Regions from separate parts of the Nonomuraea sp. MTCD27 genome, predicted to be linked through region 3. Evidence: riboswitches for the same ligand, from Rfam matches in the RefSeq annotation. Region 3 holds a riboswitch; each other region holds the start of a gene.

Region 1 (4,834 bases), on a different contig from region 3:
TGGCGACGGCGCGGCTGACGGCGGGCTGGGACATGCCGAGGTGGTCGGCGGCGGTGGTGAAGCCGGCGTGGTCGGCGACCGCGACGAGCACTCTGAGCTGCGCCAATGTCATGCCGACATACCCTAGTTGGTATTTGACCGGGGCTGGAGCAGAACACGATGGTTATGCCATGACCACGCGAGAGACGATTGACGTAGACGGGCGGCGGGCCGGCTATCTGACGGCCGGGGAGCGGGGCCCGATGGTGCTGCTGCTGCACGGCACGTACTGGAGCCGGGTCTGGGCGCCCGTGATCGACCGGCTGGCCGCGGCCGGGCTGCGGCCGGTCGCGGTCGACCTGCCCGGTCTGGGGCGCTCGGAGGGGGAGTTGACGGTCGAGACGGCGGCCGTTCCGGCGCTGGCGGAGTGGGTGGCCCGCTTCGCGGCGGCGGTGGGGGCGGAGGAGCCGGTGGCCGTGGCCGGGCACGACATCGGGGGCGCGGTCGCGCAGCACCTGCTGGCCGCGGGGCCGGTGCGGGTGCGCAGGCTGGCGCTGGTCAACTCGGTCACGTACGACTCCTGGCCGGTGGCCGCGGTGGCCCGCTACCGCGACCCGGCGGTGGCCGCCGCGACGACCGCCGAGGACGTGCTGGCCGCGCGCCGCATCGCCGTAGGTGCCGCGCTGGCCCGTCCGGCGACGGAGGAGGAGCTGGCCGACTACCTCGACCCCTGGACCGACCCGCGGGTCTGCCGGTCGTGGCTGGCCCTGGCGGGCGCGGCCGACAGCCGTTACACGCTCGACCTGGTCCCGGCGCTGCGGGCCGACCGTACGCCGAAGCTACTGGTCTGGGGTGAGGACGACCAGTTCCAGCAGGTGCGGCAGGCCGAGCGGTTCGCCGCCGAGATGCCCGCCACCAGGCTGGTGCGCATCCCGAAGGCGGGTCACATCCCGATGGAGAACGACCCGGACGGGGTCGCCGGGGCGCTGGCCGCGTTCTTCCTGGAGTGAGCCGGGCTTATCCCGATGTGCCCGCATCGGTTTGACCCGCCGAGCGCGGCGGGGTTACCGTCAGGCACATGGCATACCAATGTGATCGCATTGGATTGGCGTGAGGGCCGTCAGTCTCGCCGGCCTGCTGCCGCTGGCCGGGCCCCGCCGCCTGCTGCCGCTGGCCGGGCCCCGCCGCCTGGTGCCGTTCGGCCTGTTCGGTGCGGGCGCGGCGACGCTGGGCCCGCTCGGCACGGTGCCGCTCGGCCGGCTGGTCTCCCACGGCGGCGCCGCGCCGCTGATCGCGTTGCTCGATGCGGGAGGCCCCGCTCCTGCTGGTGCTGGACGAGCCGACCGCCTCCCTCGACGCCCCGGCCGAGAGCGCCGTCTTCGCCCGCTACGCCGAGGCCGCCCGCCGCCACCCCGGGACCGTCACGCTGCTGGTCACCCACCGCTTCCCCACGGTGCGGACGGCGGACCTGATCGTCGTGCTCGACGGCGGCCGGGTCGTCCAGCGTGGCACCCACGACGACCTCGTCGCCCGCCCCGGCCCGTACGCCGAGCTGCATGCCATCCAGCGCGACGCCTTCACGGCGGCCGACGGGCTGTGACGCGGGGAGCGCCGCGGGTCATCGCGAGGCCCGCCGGAGCCTGAGCAGGGGTGCTGGTGAGCATGCCGCCACGCCGAGGACCGGTGCCCGGCACGCTCATGACGGGCATCGGCATCGCCGGGGGAAGCCGGGAAACGCGACGAGCGCGCGTCCCGTTCGGGGACGCGCGCTCGTCGCGTTCAGGGAAGGCGGGGGAACCCCCTCGGCCGGAGTCCGTCAGGCGCGGTACTGCGGGTAGCCGTAGCCGACGACCTGGGACTTCGGACGGATGCGCTCCTCGACCCGGCCGTTGCCGGTGTTGCCCTCGATCGTGGAGATGGTGCCGTTCTGGTTGTCCTTCACGACGAACCCGACGTGCTGGATGTCGCTGAGGCTCTTGCCGCCGTCCCAGGAGAAGAAGACCACGGCGCCGGGCTTGGCGACGGTGCCGAAGCGGTGGTTGGCGGCGAACCACTTGGCGTGGGCGACGGTGTAGGCGTCCCAGCCGACCTGCGGGCGGGCGCCGGTCTGCTCGCCGACCCAGGAGACGAACATCGAGCACCAGGCGGCGTTCAGGTACGCGGCGCGGTTGCCGCCGTCACGGGCGACGGTCTCGGCGGCGCGCTTGGAGGCGGCGTACCACTGCTGGTACTTGGTGCCGCCGCCGTAGGCGTTCTCGGAGGTGCCGACCTGGGCCCTGGCGAGGGCGAGGACCTGGTCCGCGGTGACGTTGACCTTGGTCTCCTCCACCCTGTCGCCGGCCTTGTGGGCGGCGATGGCGGTGTCCGGGTGCCTGGCGGCGGTGGCCGCGGCGACGCCGGTGGCGGTGTCGGCATTGGCGGCTACGGCGTTGGCGCCGAGGGCCGAGGCGATGACGGTGGCGCCGAGGACGGCGCGGGCGATGGTGGTCTTCGAGGCAGCGGAAATACGGTGCTTGGCCATCGAGGGGGTTACTCCTTGCTTCCATGCCGCTTACCGGGTTAGCTGACGGGTTCGGGCGTGGAAGCTGCCCTACGGCACCGGAGTGCCGATTCACCCCAAAGGACATGGGTCCCCGGTTCCGCGCGGACGCGGATTCAGCGGTCACAGGGCGATCCTGTGATTTGTCGTGCGATGGTCAGACATAGCCGGACAAACCGGACGTATGCCTCAAGTTGCCCCATAAGGTAATACATGAGGCAAGAGGATTACAAATCCATAAAAGCGCGGCTAGGCAAGTTGCCTGCGTGCGTCGGCCAGAAGCCCCATCATGGCAAGGGATTCGTCAAGCGGCATGATCGAGGATTCGGTCCTGCCTTCGGCCGTGGCGGCGCGGACTTCGCGGAGCTCTCCGGCGTATCCGTTGTCCGCCGGATCGAGCACGTGCTCTTCCGGCTCCATGGAGGGCCCGGTGAGCAGGATCCGCTGCGGGGCCCAGAACGGCGCCTGGATGTCCGCCCGCATCTGAGTACCTACAACACTGGCCTGGTTAGGGTAATTCCCCAGCAATGAGGTGGCCACGAGAGCATGCCTGCCACCGGGGTAGAGCAATACGCCGGCCGCCTCCGCGTCCACCCCGTTCGGGGCCAGGGAGCCGGTGATGCGCAGGTCAGCGGGCATGCCCAGGAGGAGCTGGGCCAGGCCGAACGGGTAGATCCCCAGGTCGAGCAGCGCGCCGCCGCCCAGCTCCGGCGCCCACAGCCGGTGCGCCGGGTCGTACGGCAGGGCGAAGCCGAAGCTGGCCTGCACGGAGCGGATCTCGCCGAAGCGCGGGTCGGTCGCGATCCGCCGGACGAGGGGGTTGAACCTCATCCACATGGCCTCCATCAGGAACACGCCCGCCTCGCGCGCCAGGCGCACCATCTTCTCCGCGTCGTCCACGGTCGCCGCCAGCGGCTTCTCGCAGAGCACGGCCTTGCCCGCGGCGATGGCGGCCTCGGCCACCCGCAGGTGCTGCGCGTGCGGCGTCGCGACGTAGATCGCGTCCACCGCCGGGTCGGCGCACAGCTGCTCATAAGAGCCGTACGCCGACTCCGCCCCCAAAGTCGTGGCCAGGGCCTGCGCCCTGGCGAGGTTCCTGGATCCGACGGCGGCCACCCGCATCCCGGGCTCCGCCACGATGGCGGCCCCCACGGTACGCGCGATGCCGCCGGTCGCCGCAATTCCCCATGTGAAATCTTGCACGCGGCAGATCGTATCCGGATGGTAAAAGGTGACTTATGGCGGCGTCATGTAACGGTAATTCCTTTACGTCACATGAGCCACTCCGGTCACTCACGTCATGTTGAAAGTCTCGGGATCGGGGCCGATGCGCCTGCTCCTGTTCATCGCGCCGATGGCCGCCATGTCCTCGGCGTCGAGGATGAAGCTGAACACGTCGATGTTCTCGGCGATCCGCGCGGGCGTCACGGACTTGGGGATGACCACGTTGCCGAGCTGCAGGTGCCACCGGAGCACGATCTGCGCGGGCGTCTTGCCGTACTTCTCCGACAGCACCGCCAGCGCCGGGTCCGCGAGCAGCCCCTTGCCCTGCCCGAGCGGGCTCCACGCCTCGGTGAGGATGCCGTTGGCCTCGTGGAAGGCCCGCATCTCCCGCTGCTGCAGGTAGGGGTGGAGCTCGATCTGGTTGATGGCCGGGGTGATGTCGGTCTCGTCCATGAGCCGGGTGAGCGTGTCGACGGTGAAGTTGGACGTGCCGATGGCCCTGGCCCGGCCGTCACGGTAGATCTTCTCCATCGCCTTCCACGCCTGCACGTACTTGTCCTGCTTCGGCACCGGCCAGTGGATGAGGAAAAGATCTACGTGGTCGAGGCCCAGCCGGGTCAGGCACTCGTCGAAGGCCGCCTCCGCGCGGGCGTGGTCGCCGTTCCACAGCTTCGTGGTCACGAATACCTTCTCGCGGGGCAGCCCGCTCGCGAGCACGGCCCGCCCCACGCCCTCCTCGTTGCCGTAGGCCGCGGCGGTGTCGACGTGCCGGTAGCCCGCTTTGAGCGCGGTCGCGACCGCGTGCTCGGCCTCGTCGGCCGGTACCTGCCAGACGCCGTACCCGAGCTGCGGGATCTGCACGCCGTCGCTGTTGAGCATGAGCGAATTCATACCCTCCATTGTTCACGTCGCGTTTCTGAGGGCTTAAGCCGGTGGGGCTAGCTTGAAGCGGTCGTGAACGGGCCATCACCCCGCTGGGAGGGCAAGGAGTGGTCGAACAGGCGTCGGCCTGGGTGGAGTCCCCGCTCCAGATGCTGTGCGCCGTCGAGGCCCACCACGCCGGGCTCCTCGGACCCGCGACGGCCATTGTGC
Region 2 (4,834 bases), 270 kb from region 3:
GAGCTGACCGAGGCCGACGTGGTCATCAGCGACGCGGGGCTGCCCGAGGACGCACGAACAGAGCTGGCCGAACGGGCCGGAGAACTCATCATCGCGGAGGGCTCGCTTTGAAGCGCACCATCACCCATCTGGCCGACGGCCGGGAGCTCATCTACTTCGACCGGCGTGACGACGCCGACAGGAGTGCGATCGACCGGCGGCCGCTGGAGCCCCGCCCCGTGGCCTCCGAGCTGCGTTACGACCCGCTGACCGAGGAGTGGATCGCGATCGCCGGGCACCGGCAGACGCGGACGTTTCTGCCGACCGGCGGCACGGCCGAGTGCCCGTTGTGCCCGTCGTCGGACACGCGGTCGTCGGAGATCCCCGCCCACGACTACGACGTGGTGGTGTTCGAGAACCGCTTCCCCTCTTTCTCCGGAAATTTCGGGACTTACGAGGAAGTGGGCGGCCTGAGCGAAGTCCGTCCGGGTGTGGGCCGGTGTGAAGTGGTGTGCTTCACCTCCGACCACTCGTCCTCCTTCTCCAAGCTCTCCGACGACCAGGTGGGGCTCGTCATGGAGGCGTGGGCCGACCGCACGGCCGAGCTGTCCACGATCGAGGGCGTGGAGCAGGTGTTCTGCTTCGAGAACCGGGGCGCGGAGATCGGCATCACGCTCGCCCACCCGCACGGCCAGATCTACGCCTACCCGTACGTCACGCCCAGGACCAGGCTGCAGCTCGGCGCGGCGGCCCGGTACAAGGGGCCGGGCAACCTGTTCGCCGACGTGCTGGCCGCCGAGCGGGAGGCGGGGACACGGGTGGTGGCCGCCAACGAGCTGTGGACGGCCTTCGTGCCCGCCGCCGCGCGCTGGCCGTTCGAGGTGCACCTCTATCCGCACCGGCAGGTGCCCGACCTGGCCGCGCTCACGGAGGAGGAGCGGGACGCGTTCGCGCCCCTCTACACCTCGGTCCTGCGGGCGCTGGACGGGCTGTTCGGGGTGGTGATGCCGTACGTGTCGGCCTGGCACCAGGCACCCGTACGCCAGGACCGGGAGCTGGGCTATCTGCACCTGGAGCTGTTCAGCATCCGGCGGGCGGCGAACAAGCTCAAGTATCTGGCCGGCTCGGAGTCCGCGATGGGCGCCTTCGTCAACGACGTGCTGCCGGAGGAGGCGGCACGCATGCTTCGATCACAAGTAGATCACTAATAGATTTCTACTTAAGGTCGCATGACTCGTGATCTACCACTAATATCCCCATATGCACCGGCCGAAACAGCCGTGGCACGCCTAATCCCGAGCGCGTCGCCCGGGAGCCGGGGACCCATCGCACCTGGGGTGAATCCGCTTCGGCGGTAGGGATCAACTCCCCTGCCCGAACCCGTCAGCTAACCCGGCCGGCAGAGGGAGAGGAACACCTACGTGGCGGCTTCGTCCCCCGCGACTCTTGCCATCGGTCTCATCGCCGCCGCCGCCATCGCCGTCCTCCCGGCGACCGCGGCGTCGGGAGCCCCCAAACCCACGGAAGCCGAACTCCGCGCCCAGCTCAAACAGCTCAACACCAAGGTCGACAAGCTCATCGAGCGGTACAACCTCAAGCGCGTCGAGCTGGCCAAGGCCCAGCAGGCCGCCGAGACGGCCGAGGCCAGGCTGGCCACCGCCGAGCAGGCGCTGACCACGGCCGAGCAGCGGGTCGCCGAGATCGCCCGCCTGCGCTACCAGAACGCCGACCCGTCCGTACCCACCTTGATGCTGCCCCAGAACGCCAGCAGCGCGGCCCTGCTCGAACAGCTCACCGCCGAGCAGCAGGCCGTCGTGCAGGGCGTCGCCACGGCCCGCGACGACAAGCAGCAGGCCAGCGAGGAGGCCGCGGCGCTGGCGGCCCGGATCGAGTCGGACACGGCCACGGTGGCCGAGCAGCGCGACGAGGCCGAGGACGTCATCGACGACATCAAGGACAAGCTCGAGGACCTGGTGCCGTTCGGCACCGGCCGCAAGTCCGACGGCTCCTGGGCGCCCGAACTGCCCACGGGAACGGACAACATCACCTCGCGTACGCGGCTGATGAAGGCTCAGGTGGAGAAGAACTTCTCGCTGCCGTTCGAGGTGGGCTGCTTCCGCTCGGGCTCCAGCGGCGAGCACCCGCTCGGCCGGGCCTGCGACTTCATGATGAGCACGGGCGGCTCGATGCCCACCGCCGTCAACAACGCACTCGGCGACCGGATCGCGGCCTGGGCGATCAAGAACCAGAACAAGCTGGGCGTCAAGTACGTGATCTGGAAGCAGCGGATCAACCACGGATCGGGCTGGAGCACGATGTCCGACCGGGGCAGCGTCACCGAGAACCACTTCGACCACGTGCACATCTCGATGAACTGACCCGCGGCGACCCGCGCCGGGCCCGGGGTCAGGGCAGGCGTGCGGCGAGGGACTGGGGGGCGATCCGGCGGTAGGCGTCCGTCACGATCTCCGCGATCTCCGCCCAGTCCACGTCCGGCACGTCCAGGTAGACCCCCAGCCACCCCCGATGCCCCACGTACGGTGGCCGGAAGAACCTCTCGGGGTCCTCCGCCACCATCTCCTCCTGCACCCCGGGCGGGGCCGCGCACCAGAACGCCAGCCGATCGTCATGATGGTGATCGGCGAACATCACGAACGTCTTCTTGCCCCTGACGAACCACGTCGGCTCCCCGTGCGAGAGCCGCTCGGTCGTCTCGGGCAGCGCCAGGCACAGGCCCCGCAGCCGCTCCAGGGCGTCCACGGCGGCCTCAGTTCGTCAGCGTGAGCGGGTTGACCAGGTCGGCGTAGACGAGCAGGCCCGCCATGATCATCATCACGATCGCGATCGCGTACGTCAGCGGCAGCACCTTGGCGATGTCCACGTGAGCCGGCTCCGGCCGCCGCATGATCCTGGCGAACGCCCGCTTGATGCCCTCCCACAGCCCGCCGGCGATGTGGCCGCCGTCGAGCGGCAGCAGCGGGATGAGGTTGAACATGCCGATCGCGAGGTTGAAGCCGGCCAGCAGGTTGATGAAGATGGCGATCTTCTTCTCGGTGGACAGCTGGTCGGAGGCCAGGATCTCGCCACCCATGCGGCCCGCGCCGACCACGCCCACGGGGCCCTCGGGGTCGCGCTCCTCGCCGGAGAAGGCCGCGTGCCAGACGCCGACCATCTTCTCCGGCAGGTTGAGCAGCGAGCCGGCCACCCTGGCCGTCAGCTCGCCCATGTAGCCGATGACCTGGCCCATGGTCTGCTGCTGCATGACCTCGGTGGGCAGCACGCCGAGGAAGCCGACGTTCTTGTCGATCTTCTGCGGGTCCTCCAGGTTGGGCCGGTCCTGGGCGATGAGCGTGACGTTGACCGTCATCGGCTTGCCGTCGCGGACGATGCCCAGCCGCACCGCGCCGGGACCGTGGGAGCGGATCAGGCGGGTGGCGTCGTCCCAGGAGCCGATCTTCTGGCCGTTGAAGGCGACGATGTGGTCGCCGGGCTTCATGCCCGCCTGGACGGCGGGGGTGGGCTTGTCGGTGGGCTTGCACTCCGTACGCTGCTCCGAGATCGGGATCACGCACGTGTTGGTCTCGGGCGAGACGATCGGGGCCAGCGTGGGCAGGCCGATGCCGACCAGCAGGATGCTGAAGAAGACGAAGGCGAGCACGAAGTTCATCGCCGGGCCGCCGGACATGATGATGACCTTCTGCCACCACTTCTTCCGGTAGAAGACCTTCTCCTCGTCGCCCGGCCGCACCTCTTCCTGGGCGGCGTCGCGGGCGGACTCGATCAGGCCCTGCCACGGGCCCGTCGCGGTGCTCCTGAGCTTGCCGGGCTCATCGCCAGGACGCGGCGGCAGCATGCCGATCATGCGGATGTAGCCACCGAACGGGATCCACTTGATGCCGTATTCGGTCTCGCCCTTGCGTCGTGACCACGCCGTCGAGCCGAAGCCCACCATGTACTGGGTCACCTTGACGCCGAACAGCTTGGCCGGGAGCAGGTGGCCGAGCTCGTGCAGCGCGATGGAGACCATCAACCCGAGCAGGAAGAGGACGATCCCCACGACGTAGAGCCAGTTCATCTAGGCGCGCTCCAGGCAGACGACAGGCGGACCGGAGGACAGACGAAAGGTCCGACAGCCCCAGAGTAGTCGAACTCGCCACACCGCACGGCTTACCGCTTTTGAAGAGCATTGACAGCCCGCGATCGGCCGATCACGCTAAGAGACGACGGAGGGGGACGTCTTGATCCGCATACTGATCGCAGAGCACCTGCCGTTGGTGCGCCGTGGCCTGCTCGCCACCCTCGGAGCCGAACCCGACCTGCGGGTCGTGGCCGAGGCCGAACGCGCGGAGGAGGTGGTGCGCGCGGCGAGGACCGCCGAGGCCGACGTGGCCGTCGTCGACCTCGACCTGCCGGGGCCTGCCGTGACCGACCGGCTGGCCGAGCACGTGCCCCGCTGCGGGGTGCTGATCCTGTCGGCCTCCCCCAATCCCGCCCAGGTGCGCGAGGCCCTGGCCGGTCCGGCGCTCGGGTTCATGAGCCTGTGCGTGCCGCCGGAGCGGCTGGCCGAGGGGGTGCGCCAGGTGGCGGCGGGAGAGCGGGCCATCGAGGCGGAGCTGGCCGTTGCGGCGCTGCAGTGCGCGACGAACCCGCTGACCCGGCGGGAGCTGGACGTGCTGCGGGTCGCGGCGGGCGGGGCGCGTTCGACGGAGATCGCCGACGAGCTCTTCCTGTCGGTCGGCACCGTACGCAACCACCTGTCGCGCATCATGTGCAAGACGGGAGCGCGGAACCGGCTGGACGCGGTGCGCATCGCGAGCGACAGCGGCTGGCTGTGACGGGTCCCCGGTGGAGCCGC
Region 3 (4,834 bases):
CCGTCGACAACGCGTACTTCAAGGACACCGCGAGCGGCACCACGAACGTGGGCGTACGGATCAGGAACAACGGCGTGGCACCGTTCTACTACCCGTGGACGGTCACCCTCGGCCTCAAGAACAGCGCCGGGACCGTGGTCAGGACCTTCGACACGTCCTGGGACCTCCGCACGGTCATGCCGCTCAAGATCCGCGCGTTCCCCGACTGGGGTGTGGGCTCGGACCCGACCTATCTGGACTACGGCCACCCGCAGTACTTCCAGGCCGGCGTCAACCTCTCCGGCGTCCCCAACGGTGGCTACCAGTGGGTCCTCCGGGTGAAGAACCCGCTGGAGACCGTCTCCTCGAACGCCAAGAAGCTCCGCTTCGCCAACGCCACCCAGGGCGCCGACGGCTGGCTCGGCCTCGGCCCGGTCACCGTCGGCAGCGGCGGCGGCCAGGACACCACGGCGCCGACCACGCCCACCGGGCTGACCTCCCCGTCACGCACCGCGAGCTCGGTCACCCTGTCCTGGACGGCGGCCACGGACGACGTCGGCGTGGCCGGATACCGCATCCACCGCGGCGCCACCCAGGTCGGGACGTCGGCGACGACCTCCTTCACCGAGACCGGGCTGAACCCCGCGACCTCCTACACCTACACCGTCAGGGCGTACGACGCCGCGGGAAACACCTCCGCCGCGTCGGCGCCCGTCACCGTCGTCACCCTTCCGGCGACGTCCGCGGGCCTGGTCGTGGACGACTTCGACGGCAACCCGGCGTACCCGTCCGCGGCCCGCAACGACCTCGGCAGGTGGACCGGCGGCAACTGCTTCCTCAACGGCGGCGGCTCCGGCGCCGTGCCCGGCGGGGCGCTCAGCCTGCGGTACGACAACTGCGGCTGGTTCGGCAGCGACGTGTACACCGACCTGTCCGCGTACACCCATCTCGTCGTCCGGATCAAGGGCGCGGCAGGGGGCGAGCAGGCCCACTTCCACCTCGGCCTCGGCGGGGTGACCAAGGCGTTCGGCGACTTCACGCTCGACGGCGGCGGCCGTCCGGCCATCACCACCGCGTACAAGGACATCAGGCTTCCGATGTCCGCGAACGGGATCAACCGCGCGTCCCCCGGACAGCTCGCGATGGGCTTCTGGTACGGCGGCAACAGCACCGTCACCATCGACTCACTCACCTTCGAGTGACTCACCGGGAGGCCGGGATCGGGCTGCCGCTCCCGGCCTTCCGGCAGCCCCGACCGTCTCAGCGGGCCGGCGCACCGTTCGCGGCGACGCGCTGCCCGGCCCCGCCCCGGCCTCGCTCGCCACCGCCGCCCTGCTCTTCGTCGCGGCGGCGAGTCGTCCTGCGGCACACGTCCTGCGGCGCTTGCTCTGCGGTGCTTGCTCTGCGGCGCGTGCCCTCCCGGGCGGCAGGGCGGCCGGGAGGGCACGCGCCGGTCAGGCGGCGTGCCTGCCCAGGTCGCGCAGCTGGCCGGGGGTCAGCGCGGAGACGTTCTGATCGATGGGGGAGTCGGTGTACTGGTGGATGGTCCAGGACTTCCAGTCGGCGGGCGGGGTGAGCGCGCCCTTGGCCCGGCTGTAGTGAGCGACCCACAGGGGATATTCGGCCAGGCCCTTGCCGTACGTGTCGGCGAAGTTCCAGCCGCTGTAGAACATCGGGGTGATCCCGGTCCTGGCCTTCACGTGTGACAGCCACGCCTTGGCCCACGCGTTCACCTGGGCGACGGACCTGTCGTCGGTCGTCTCCAGGTCCAGGACCAGCAGGTCCCCGGCCTTGGCGGGCTGGGCGTTCACCACGGACAGGAAGTGCTCGGCCTCGGCGATGGGGTCGTTGCCGGGGTGCCCGAAGTGGTACGCGCCGCGCACGATGCCCTTGTCGCCCAGCTCACGCCAGTGCCGGGCGAACGAGGCGTCGCGGAAGCCGGTGCCCTCGGTGGCCTTGATGATGCCGAACTGGGCGGGGCTGGCGGCCCAGTCGTACTGGGGCTCGTAGTTGGAGATGTCCAGGCCGTACGTGAGCTGCTGGGTCCTGTGCTGGGTCGCCTGCACGGTGGTGCCGTGACCGGTGGGCGAGGCGAGCACCGTACCGGTCGCGCCGGTGACGGCGGTGGTCGCGGCCAGGATCACGCCTCCGACGGCCAGCGCGAAGAGCTCGGCGGGGCGGCGGTTCCTGACGATCGCGGCAAGCTGAGGCTTGAGCATGGGGATGTCGACTCCTTCTTCCATGCCGCCTACCGGGTTAGCTGACGGGTTCGGGACTGGAAGTCGCCCCTACGGGCGCGGCTCGGGCCGGCGTCCGATTCACCCCGAAGAGTGGATCCCCGGCTCCGCGGGGTCGCGGATTCGGCGGGCGCGGCGGACCGCGCCCAGTAAAGGTACAGATCTCCCTAAAGTGGGAGCAAGTATGGCAAAGCGAAGCCCCATGTTCGTCGGCGGGAACGAGCCCGAAAAGCCGCGCCGGCAAGGGTTTCCGGGGCTGGGTAAAGTTTCCGGCGCCGCCCTGGTCGCCGGTCCGGAACGGCTGTGACTTGTGATACTCGTGATGCGACCTCTTTTGCCCTCCTAAACCCCGTCCACCATGCTGCTTGGGTAAAGAATTGTGTCGCGATCGCCTATGTCACAGGGGATCCTGTTGCCTTTCCCAGGGCCCGGCTTGCATCTTTCTATGCGATTCGCTTACCTTTGAGGACTCAAGGCGTACGACCTGCCGACAAGCACTTGTCGCGTGACGCCGTTCATTTGTCGAGACCGCGTCTCACCAGCACGGACGTGCAGGGATGTGTGACGCGGCCCGCCGAATCCGTGAATGCAGCGGAACCGGGGACCCACCTTTTTTTCCGGGGTGAATCGGCGCGCTCTGATCCGAGCGCTCCGTAGGGCACTTCCACGCCCGAACCCGTCAGCTAACCCGGTAGGCGGCATGGAAGCGAGGAGCAATCCAAGTAATGGCCAAGTACACCCTTTCCCGTGCCCTGAAGCCCGCGAGCCTCACCCGGTTCGCCGTCGGGGCGGCCGTGGCGGCCGGTGCCGTTCTCGCCGCCGGTCCGGCCTTCGCCGCCGACGACTCCCAGGCGCAGAAGTCCGCGGGTCAGGTGTCCGCGCAGTCGGTGCTGAAGGTCGCCGAGTCGCAGATCGGCGTGGCCGAGAACGCCGCGGGCGGTGGCACCCCGTTCCACAGCTGGTACATGTCCTCGCCCCGGGCGCAGGAGACCATCACCCGTGATGGCGGGAGTGTGCGGGCCTACGCCAACGCTCCGTGGTGCGCCATGTTCGTCTCCTGGGTCGGCGAGAAGGCCGGCGTCCGCCCCAGCATGGGCTGGGACGCCTACACCGTCACCTATGCCAAGTGGTTCCAGACCAACCAGCACTGGGGCACGACCGCCAAGCCCGGCGCCGTCGTCTTCTTCGACTGGAACGGCAAGAGCACCACGGGCATCGACCACGTGGGCCTGGTCAAGCAGGACAACGGCAACGGCACGATCACCACGATCGAGGGCAACACCGGCAACGGCAAGGTCGAGCAGCGCATCCGGCCCAAGTCCCAGGTCGTCGGCTACGGCTACCCCCAGTACAAGGCCTGATCCCAGGCAGGCCGCACGCTCCTTGCCAGGTGCGATGGTCAAGGGACAACGGGTGGTGCAGGAGAGATCCTGCGCCACCCGTTGTGTTCGCTCCGGGAGAGCGGGCTACGCGTGCTGCCGATACCAGTCGAGCGTCGCGGCCACGCCCGCCGGGTGCGGGGTGACGTCGACCGGTCCGAACGCCTTCCGGAAGGCCGAGTCGTCGGAGACGAACGGCCGGTCCCGCTGGTACCAGGTCTCCCCGAACTCGCGGACCATGGGGTGGAACAGCCCGACGAGGCGCTGCATCCCCCGCCCGAGCCCGGCGCTCTTCGGCGTGCCGCCGGCCGCGGCCCACACGAGGTCGAGGAAGGCGCGGCCGGTGATGGGCTCGGCGGCGGGCAGGTGCCAGGCGCGCCCGTCCGCCTCGGCGCGCTCGCCGAGGGTGACCAACCCGGCGGCGGTGTCGGGCAGGTAGGCGATGGTGTGCGGCTGGTCGAGGTCGCCGACCCAGCGGGCGGTCTTGCCGGCCAGGGCGGCGGCGAAGACGGTCGGGCCGATGACGGTGTTGACGCCTCCGGGGCCGTAGTAGTCGGAGGCCCGTCCGAGGGTGGCGCGGATGCGCCCGGCCCGGTGGGCGTCGAGGATCAGGTCGTCGACCTCGATGCGGGCGCGGCCTTTGGGATTGGTGGCGGCGTACGGCAGGTCTTCGGTCATGGGGCCGGTCACGGGGCCGTAGACGTACAGGTTGTCGGCCATGACCAGCTTCGCACCGGCGGCCTCCACCCCGGCGAGGACCGTCCTGGTGAAATCGGGGAACTCCGCGGCCCAGCTTGCGTAGTTCGGTTGCGCGCACTGGTACACCACGGCGGCACCCTGGCAGGCGGCGATGGCGCCCTCGGTGGTGGTGACGTCGGCCCGCAGCTCGTGGGGGCCGGGGTTCGCGCTCCGGCTGACGGCGCGGACCCGGTGGCCCCGGGCGGTGAGCTCGGCGACGACGGCCGAGCCGATCGCGCCGGTCGCGCCAAGGACGACATGCAGGTCGGACATGGTGCTGGTCCCTTCCGAAGGGGTTTCAAACCGTTGTTATATAACAACGTTATGATAAGCTGGCCACTATGGCAAGACCGAGAAAGCGCGACCACCAGGAGCTTCGCCATGAGCTCGTCGACGCCGCCGGCCGGCTCCTGGCCTCCGAGGGCCCGGCCGCGCTGACCACCCGCCGCGTCGCACAGCAGGCAGGCGTGTCCACCATGGCCGTCTACCAGCTCTTCGGCG
Region 4 (4,834 bases), on a different contig from region 3:
CCTGCCCCTCGGTGTAGTCGATCGAGATCATGTGATCCGTGAAGGTCTGCCCGAAACCGGGGTTCGCCAGTACCTGCTCCCGCTCGGCCGCGGTGCGAGCGTGGTCGGATAGCTGCACGTCGAAGCTGAGCTTCTGAGCGATGGTCATGACGGAGGTCCTTCTCTCTGCGATCTACCGAAATCTACCGGAATCTGCCCACTGTCTGCGGATCTGCGAGCCGGTGGCGGTGAGCGGCCGTGGCCGGGAGGGCAGTCCGTACTTCCTATTGTCTCGCCATATGGGATGGCAAGCGGCCAATGGGGGTGATAAGCCCATTCCACGACCGGAACGCGGACGCGAAAAAGCGCCTGGCGAGTCCTCTCGGACCGCCAGGCGCTGTTTCGGGGCTAGGCGGTCCTAGCCGGATACTCGCGCGGTGATGTCGTCGCCGATCTCGGTCGTGGTGCGGCCGGCCCAGCCGGCGAGGCGCTCCACGATGTCGTCGGCGACCGCCTGCTCGACCCTGGCCGCCTCGGCGTGCAGGCCCAGGTGGTCGAGGAGCATGGCGACGGACAGGATGGTCGCGGTGGGGTCGGCCTTGCCCTGGCCGGCGATGTCGGGCGCGCTGCCGTGGACCGGCTCGAACATGCTGGGCGTGGTCCGCTCAGGGTTGATGTTGCCGCTGGCGGCCAGGCCGATGCCGCCCGCGACGGCCGCGCCGAGGTCGGTGATGATGTCGCCGAACAGGTTGTCGGTGACGACCACGTCGAAGCGCTCCGGCTGGGTGACGAAGAACATCGAGGCCGCGTCGATGTGGCTGTAGTCGGTGGTGACCTCGGGGTATTCCTCGGCCACCCGGTTGACCGTGCGCTGCCACAGGTCGCCGGCGTAGGTGAGGACGTTGGTCTTGTGGACGAGGGTCAGCTTCCTGCGCGGCCGCGACTTGGCCTTCTCGAACGCGTAACGCACCACGCGCTCGACACCGTGGGCGGTGTTGAGCGACTCCTGGGTGGCGATCTCGTGCGGCGTGCCGCGCCGCATGGTGCCACCGGTGCCGGCGTAGAGGCCCTCGGTGCCCTCGCGGACGACGATCATGTCGATGTCCTCGGCGGGCGTGTCGGCCAGCGGGGTCTCGACCCCGGGGAACAGCTTGACCGGCCGCAGGTTGACGTAGTGGTCGAACTCGAACCGGAGCCGCAGCAGCAGGTCGCGCTCAAGGACGCCCGGCGGCACGCTGGGGTCGCCGATGGCGCCGAGCAGGATCGCGTCGTAGCCGCGCAGCTCGTCGAGCACCGCGTCCGGCAGCGTCTCGCCGGTGCGGTGATAGCGTGCGGCGCCCAGGTCGTAGTGCGTGGGCTCGATCTTCGTGCCTACGGCCTCCAGGACCTTGAGTCCTTCGGCCACGACCTCGGTGCCGATGCCATCCCCGGGGATGACGGCCAAGCGGATGTTACGCGACTCCATGGGCGGTACCTTACCGGCTCGTCTCGTCTGACGAACACATCATCTCATTTTTCGGACGTCCGGTTTTGAGGCATTTGCGACCTTTTGACCGTTTCGTTAGAGTCCGTCTGGCCTAATCCACGCAGCCGCTGCGTGGAGCCGGGGACCCAACTTTCCCCCAGGGGCGAATCGGCACCGCCGTAGGGCCGTCTTCCAGGCCCGAGCCCGTCAGCTAACCCGGTCGGCCGCATGGAAGGACAGTGTTCTGTCTCGCATCGCCATTGCCCTGGCGGCCGGTGTCGCCGGGCTCATCCTGGCCACCCCAGCCGCCCAGGCCGCCACCGACGGACCCCGGGCCACCACGGACAAAGACACCACCACCCTGACCGGCGCCGAGATCAAGCGCATCCAGGAGGCGCAGGCCCCCACGCCCGCCTGGAAGATCGCCCTCGACTACGCCATGGACAAACGCGGCACCCCGTACGTCTGGGGCGGGACCAGCAGGAGCGGGTACGACTGCTCCGGGCTCATGCTCAGGTCCTACGAAGCCGCGGGCATCGAACTGCCGCGCACCGCCCGCGAACAGTACGGGGCATTTTCCAGGAAAATCGCATGGAACGATCTAGAGCCCGGTGACCTGGTGTTCTTCAGCAACCTGGGTCACGTGGGGATGATCTCGAAGCCCGGCTACATGGTGCATGCGCCGCGCACGGGCGACGTCGTGAAGGAGGAGAAGCTTTCGACCTGGCGCAGACAGGCGTTCGTGGGAGCGGTCCGGCCGGATCCCAAGGGCGTGCGCCAGTGGACCGAGGTGCTGAAGCAGCGCCGGTCCTCCGCCCCGGCCACGCTCACCGCCACCCTCTGAGAAGCCGAGAGCGGCCCCGCGAGCCCGGGGCCGCTCTCTTTCAGGTCGCCTCAGGGGCTCTCTTCCAGGTCGTCAGGGCACGATCGGGGCGGCCAGGCGCTCCACGAAGCAGGGGTTCGGGTACTGCTCGGCGAGGTCCAGCGGCTCGCCGTGGAAATGACCGTGGATCTGGACATCGACGGGGTCGAAGATCCGCGGGCACGGGACGTCCGGGCGGAACCGGATCTGGTCGAGGTCACCGCCGATCTCGCGCAGCCTGTCGCAGGCGGCGAACGGGTCGGGGTGGTTACCGTCGTCCGGGTCGCAGATCAGGACCCAGCGCTGGGCCACACCACCGTGGTACTTGGTGATGGTCAGCTCGGCCGCCTGCGCGTGGGCGGGAGCGGCGAGCAGGGCCGCGGTGGCCAGCGCGGGGACGGCGACGGCGACGGCGCGGCGGATCGCGGTCAGGGAAGCGTGCATGGGGGGAACCTCCTCATGGAATGGATACGCAGCGCGACGCTACCAGCACTCTCCGTATCCACAACGGCAGGTGTCCGTACCCCCTGTCCCAGGCGTAGCGTGGCGGCGGATCGACCACGACTTCACCGGGACGGGCATCGGACCCGGCGGCGCCAGGCCGTGGCGCTCAGCCGCCGTCGGTCAGCTGGTACGACGTGGGCTACTCGGAGGTCATCGAGCTGCGCGACAGGCTGTTCCCCGGGCGCGCAGGCCACGCCACGATCGGGTCATCGGTCACCGATCTGGCGTGGCTGGAGCGGGTCCCCGGCGACGCTCCCGCGCTGGTGGTCACCGAGGGCCTGCTCTACTACCTCGACCCGGCCGAGGGCGCCGCGCTGCCGCGGGCGATCGTGGAGCGCTTCCCGGGCCGGGCCTGTGGCGGTGAGCGCGTTCGACCTCGACGGATTCGACCGCCTGTCGATCACGCACCGCATCTCGGCCTGGATCGTCGGCGCCCTGCCGGCGATGAGGCGGACGGCCGTGTTCTACCGGCTGGAGTTCTGAGGGGCGCCGCCGTTGTCGCGGCGGTCCAGCGCGGTCTGGACGGCCTCGGCCGCCTCGTCGTCGTGGTCTTCGGCACGGTTCCAGGCATACATCTCGTACATGGGATTCATCTCTTCTCGCGGGCGCGTTCCAGAATTCCTGAAGGGGGAAGCCGGACTCCGGTCGCGAATCCGACCGGGCCTGATCTCGTGGTCCGGGTCACGGACCGGACGAAGGGACTTAGTGGCCGACGCCAACGCCGCTCTCCGCGGCGGGTCGTCGACCTGCCCTAACAGGCCCCGCCGCGGCAGGTAATGAGTACGAGAACCTGGCGCATTACCCGTCACAGTACCCGAGCATGCTGCTTGGATGTCCTACTATCTCGCATCGTGAGACGCAAGGGGGCCGTCACCCAAGACGGGTGACGGCCCCCGGCCGGTGTGGGAGGTCAGTCCTCCAGGTCCACCGAACGGCCGCTCTCGGCGCCGATCTCGGCCCCGATCTGCTCGACGACCTCGGCGGGGATGGCGGAGTCGACGGTCAGCGCGATGAGCGCCTTGCCGCCCTTGACGTCACGGGCCACCTGCATCGAGGCGATGTTGATGTTGTGCTCGCCGAGCAGCCTGCCCACCACGCCGACGATGCCGGGACGGTCGGTGTAGGTGTAGAAGCACAGGTGGGCCGTCGGCTCGATCTCCATCTCGTAGCCGTTGACCTCGACGATCTTGGTGATCTGGCGCGGCCCGGAGAGCGTGCCGGAGACCGAGACCGTACGGCCGTCGGCGAGCACGCCGCGCACGGTCACCACGTTGCGCCAGTCGGGGCTCTCGGAGCTGGTCACCAGCTCGACGGTGATGCCGCGGTCCTTGGCCAGCAGCGGGGCGTTGACGTAGGTGACCTGCTCCTCGATCACGTCGGCGAACACGCCCTTGAGGGCGGCCAGCTCGATCACCCGCACGTCCTGGGAGGCGATCTCGCCGCGCACCTCGACGTCGAGCTTGGTGGCGACCTCGCCGGCCAGCGCGGTGAAGACCCGGCCGAGCTTCTCGGCCAGCGGCAGGCCCGGCTTGACGTCCTCGGCGACCGCCCCGCCCTGGACGTTGACGGCGTCGGGCACGAACTCGCCCGCCAGCGCCAGCTTCACGCTCCGCGCGACCTGGGTGCCGGCCTTCTCCTGGGCCTCGTGCGTGGAGGCGCCCAGGTGCGGCGTGGCGACGACCTGGTCCAGCTCGAACAGCGGGCTGTCGGTGCACGGCTCCTTGGCGAACACGTCCAGGCCGGCTCCCGCGACCCGGCCCTCCTTGATCGCCGAGTAGAGCGCGCCCTCGTCCACGATCCCGCCGCGCGCGACGTTGACGATCCGGACGGACGGCTTGACCTGGTGCAGCTCCCGGTCGCCGATGAGCCCGAGCGTCTCCTTGGACTTGGGCAGGTGAACGGTGATGAAGTCGGCCTGCTTGAGCACCTCTTCGAGGCTGAGCAGCTTGACGCCCATCTGCGCGGCGCGGGCCGGCGGCAGGTAGGGGTCGTAGGCGATCAGCTCGACGCCGAACGGCTGCAGC

Evidence for each region. Region 3 has a riboswitch for cyclic di-AMP ahead of ACBJ59_RS43635 (CHAP domain-containing protein). Riboswitches for the same ligand answer to the same signal wherever they lie in the genome.
Region 1: linked by a shared signal. The riboswitch ahead of ACBJ59_RS46720 (CHAP domain-containing protein) and the one ahead of ACBJ59_RS43635 (CHAP domain-containing protein) in region 3 are both predicted to bind cyclic di-AMP.
Region 2: linked by a shared signal. The riboswitch ahead of ACBJ59_RS44845 (coiled-coil domain-containing protein) and the one ahead of ACBJ59_RS43635 (CHAP domain-containing protein) in region 3 are both predicted to bind cyclic di-AMP.
Region 4: linked by a shared signal. The riboswitch ahead of ACBJ59_RS18315 (C40 family peptidase) and the one ahead of ACBJ59_RS43635 (CHAP domain-containing protein) in region 3 are both predicted to bind cyclic di-AMP.

The regions. Positions count from the first base shown of each region.
Region 1 is NZ_JBGNUW010000021.1:153,961-158,794, reverse strand. It holds gene ACBJ59_RS46735 (LysR family transcriptional regulator) at 1-112, opposite strand, end outside; gene ACBJ59_RS46730 (alpha/beta fold hydrolase) at 171-989, shown strand; gene ACBJ59_RS46725 (hypothetical protein) at 1,283-1,579, shown strand; gene ACBJ59_RS46720 (CHAP domain-containing protein) at 1,796-2,500, opposite strand; cyclic di-AMP (ydaO/yuaA leader) riboswitch at 2,513-2,650, opposite strand; gene ACBJ59_RS46715 (Gfo/Idh/MocA family protein) at 2,768-3,721, opposite strand; gene ACBJ59_RS46710 (aldo/keto reductase) at 3,812-4,633, opposite strand; gene ACBJ59_RS46705 (hypothetical protein) at 4,732-4,834, shown strand, end outside.
Region 2 is NZ_JBGNUW010000019.1:300,864-305,697, reverse strand. It holds gene ACBJ59_RS44855 (DeoR/GlpR family DNA-binding transcription regulator) at 1-111, shown strand, start outside; gene galT (galactose-1-phosphate uridylyltransferase) at 108-1,187, shown strand; cyclic di-AMP (ydaO/yuaA leader) riboswitch at 1,256-1,395, shown strand; gene ACBJ59_RS44845 (coiled-coil domain-containing protein) at 1,401-2,357, shown strand; gene ACBJ59_RS44840 (MmcQ/YjbR family DNA-binding protein) at 2,386-2,739, opposite strand; gene ACBJ59_RS44835 (RIP metalloprotease) at 2,747-4,054, opposite strand; gene ACBJ59_RS44830 (LuxR C-terminal-related transcriptional regulator) at 4,218-4,814, shown strand.
Region 3 is NZ_JBGNUW010000019.1:35,413-40,246, forward strand. It holds gene ACBJ59_RS43625 (fibronectin type III domain-containing protein) at 1-1,181, shown strand, start outside; gene ACBJ59_RS43630 (glycoside hydrolase family 25 protein) at 1,434-2,198, opposite strand; cyclic di-AMP (ydaO/yuaA leader) riboswitch at 2,211-2,355, opposite strand; cyclic di-AMP (ydaO/yuaA leader) riboswitch at 2,779-2,929, shown strand; gene ACBJ59_RS43635 (CHAP domain-containing protein) at 2,942-3,577, shown strand; gene ACBJ59_RS43640 (NAD-dependent epimerase/dehydratase family protein) at 3,683-4,606, opposite strand; gene ACBJ59_RS43645 (TetR/AcrR family transcriptional regulator) at 4,675-4,834, shown strand, end outside.
Region 4 is NZ_JBGNUW010000005.1:524,474-529,307, forward strand. It holds gene ACBJ59_RS18305 (branched-chain amino acid aminotransferase) at 1-148, opposite strand, end outside; gene ACBJ59_RS18310 (3-isopropylmalate dehydrogenase) at 398-1,444, opposite strand; cyclic di-AMP (ydaO/yuaA leader) riboswitch at 1,544-1,685, shown strand; gene ACBJ59_RS18315 (C40 family peptidase) at 1,884-2,288, shown strand; gene ACBJ59_RS18320 (SSI family serine proteinase inhibitor) at 2,361-2,750, opposite strand; gene ACBJ59_RS18325 (hypothetical protein) at 3,171-3,293, shown strand; gene serA (phosphoglycerate dehydrogenase) at 3,721-4,834, opposite strand, start outside.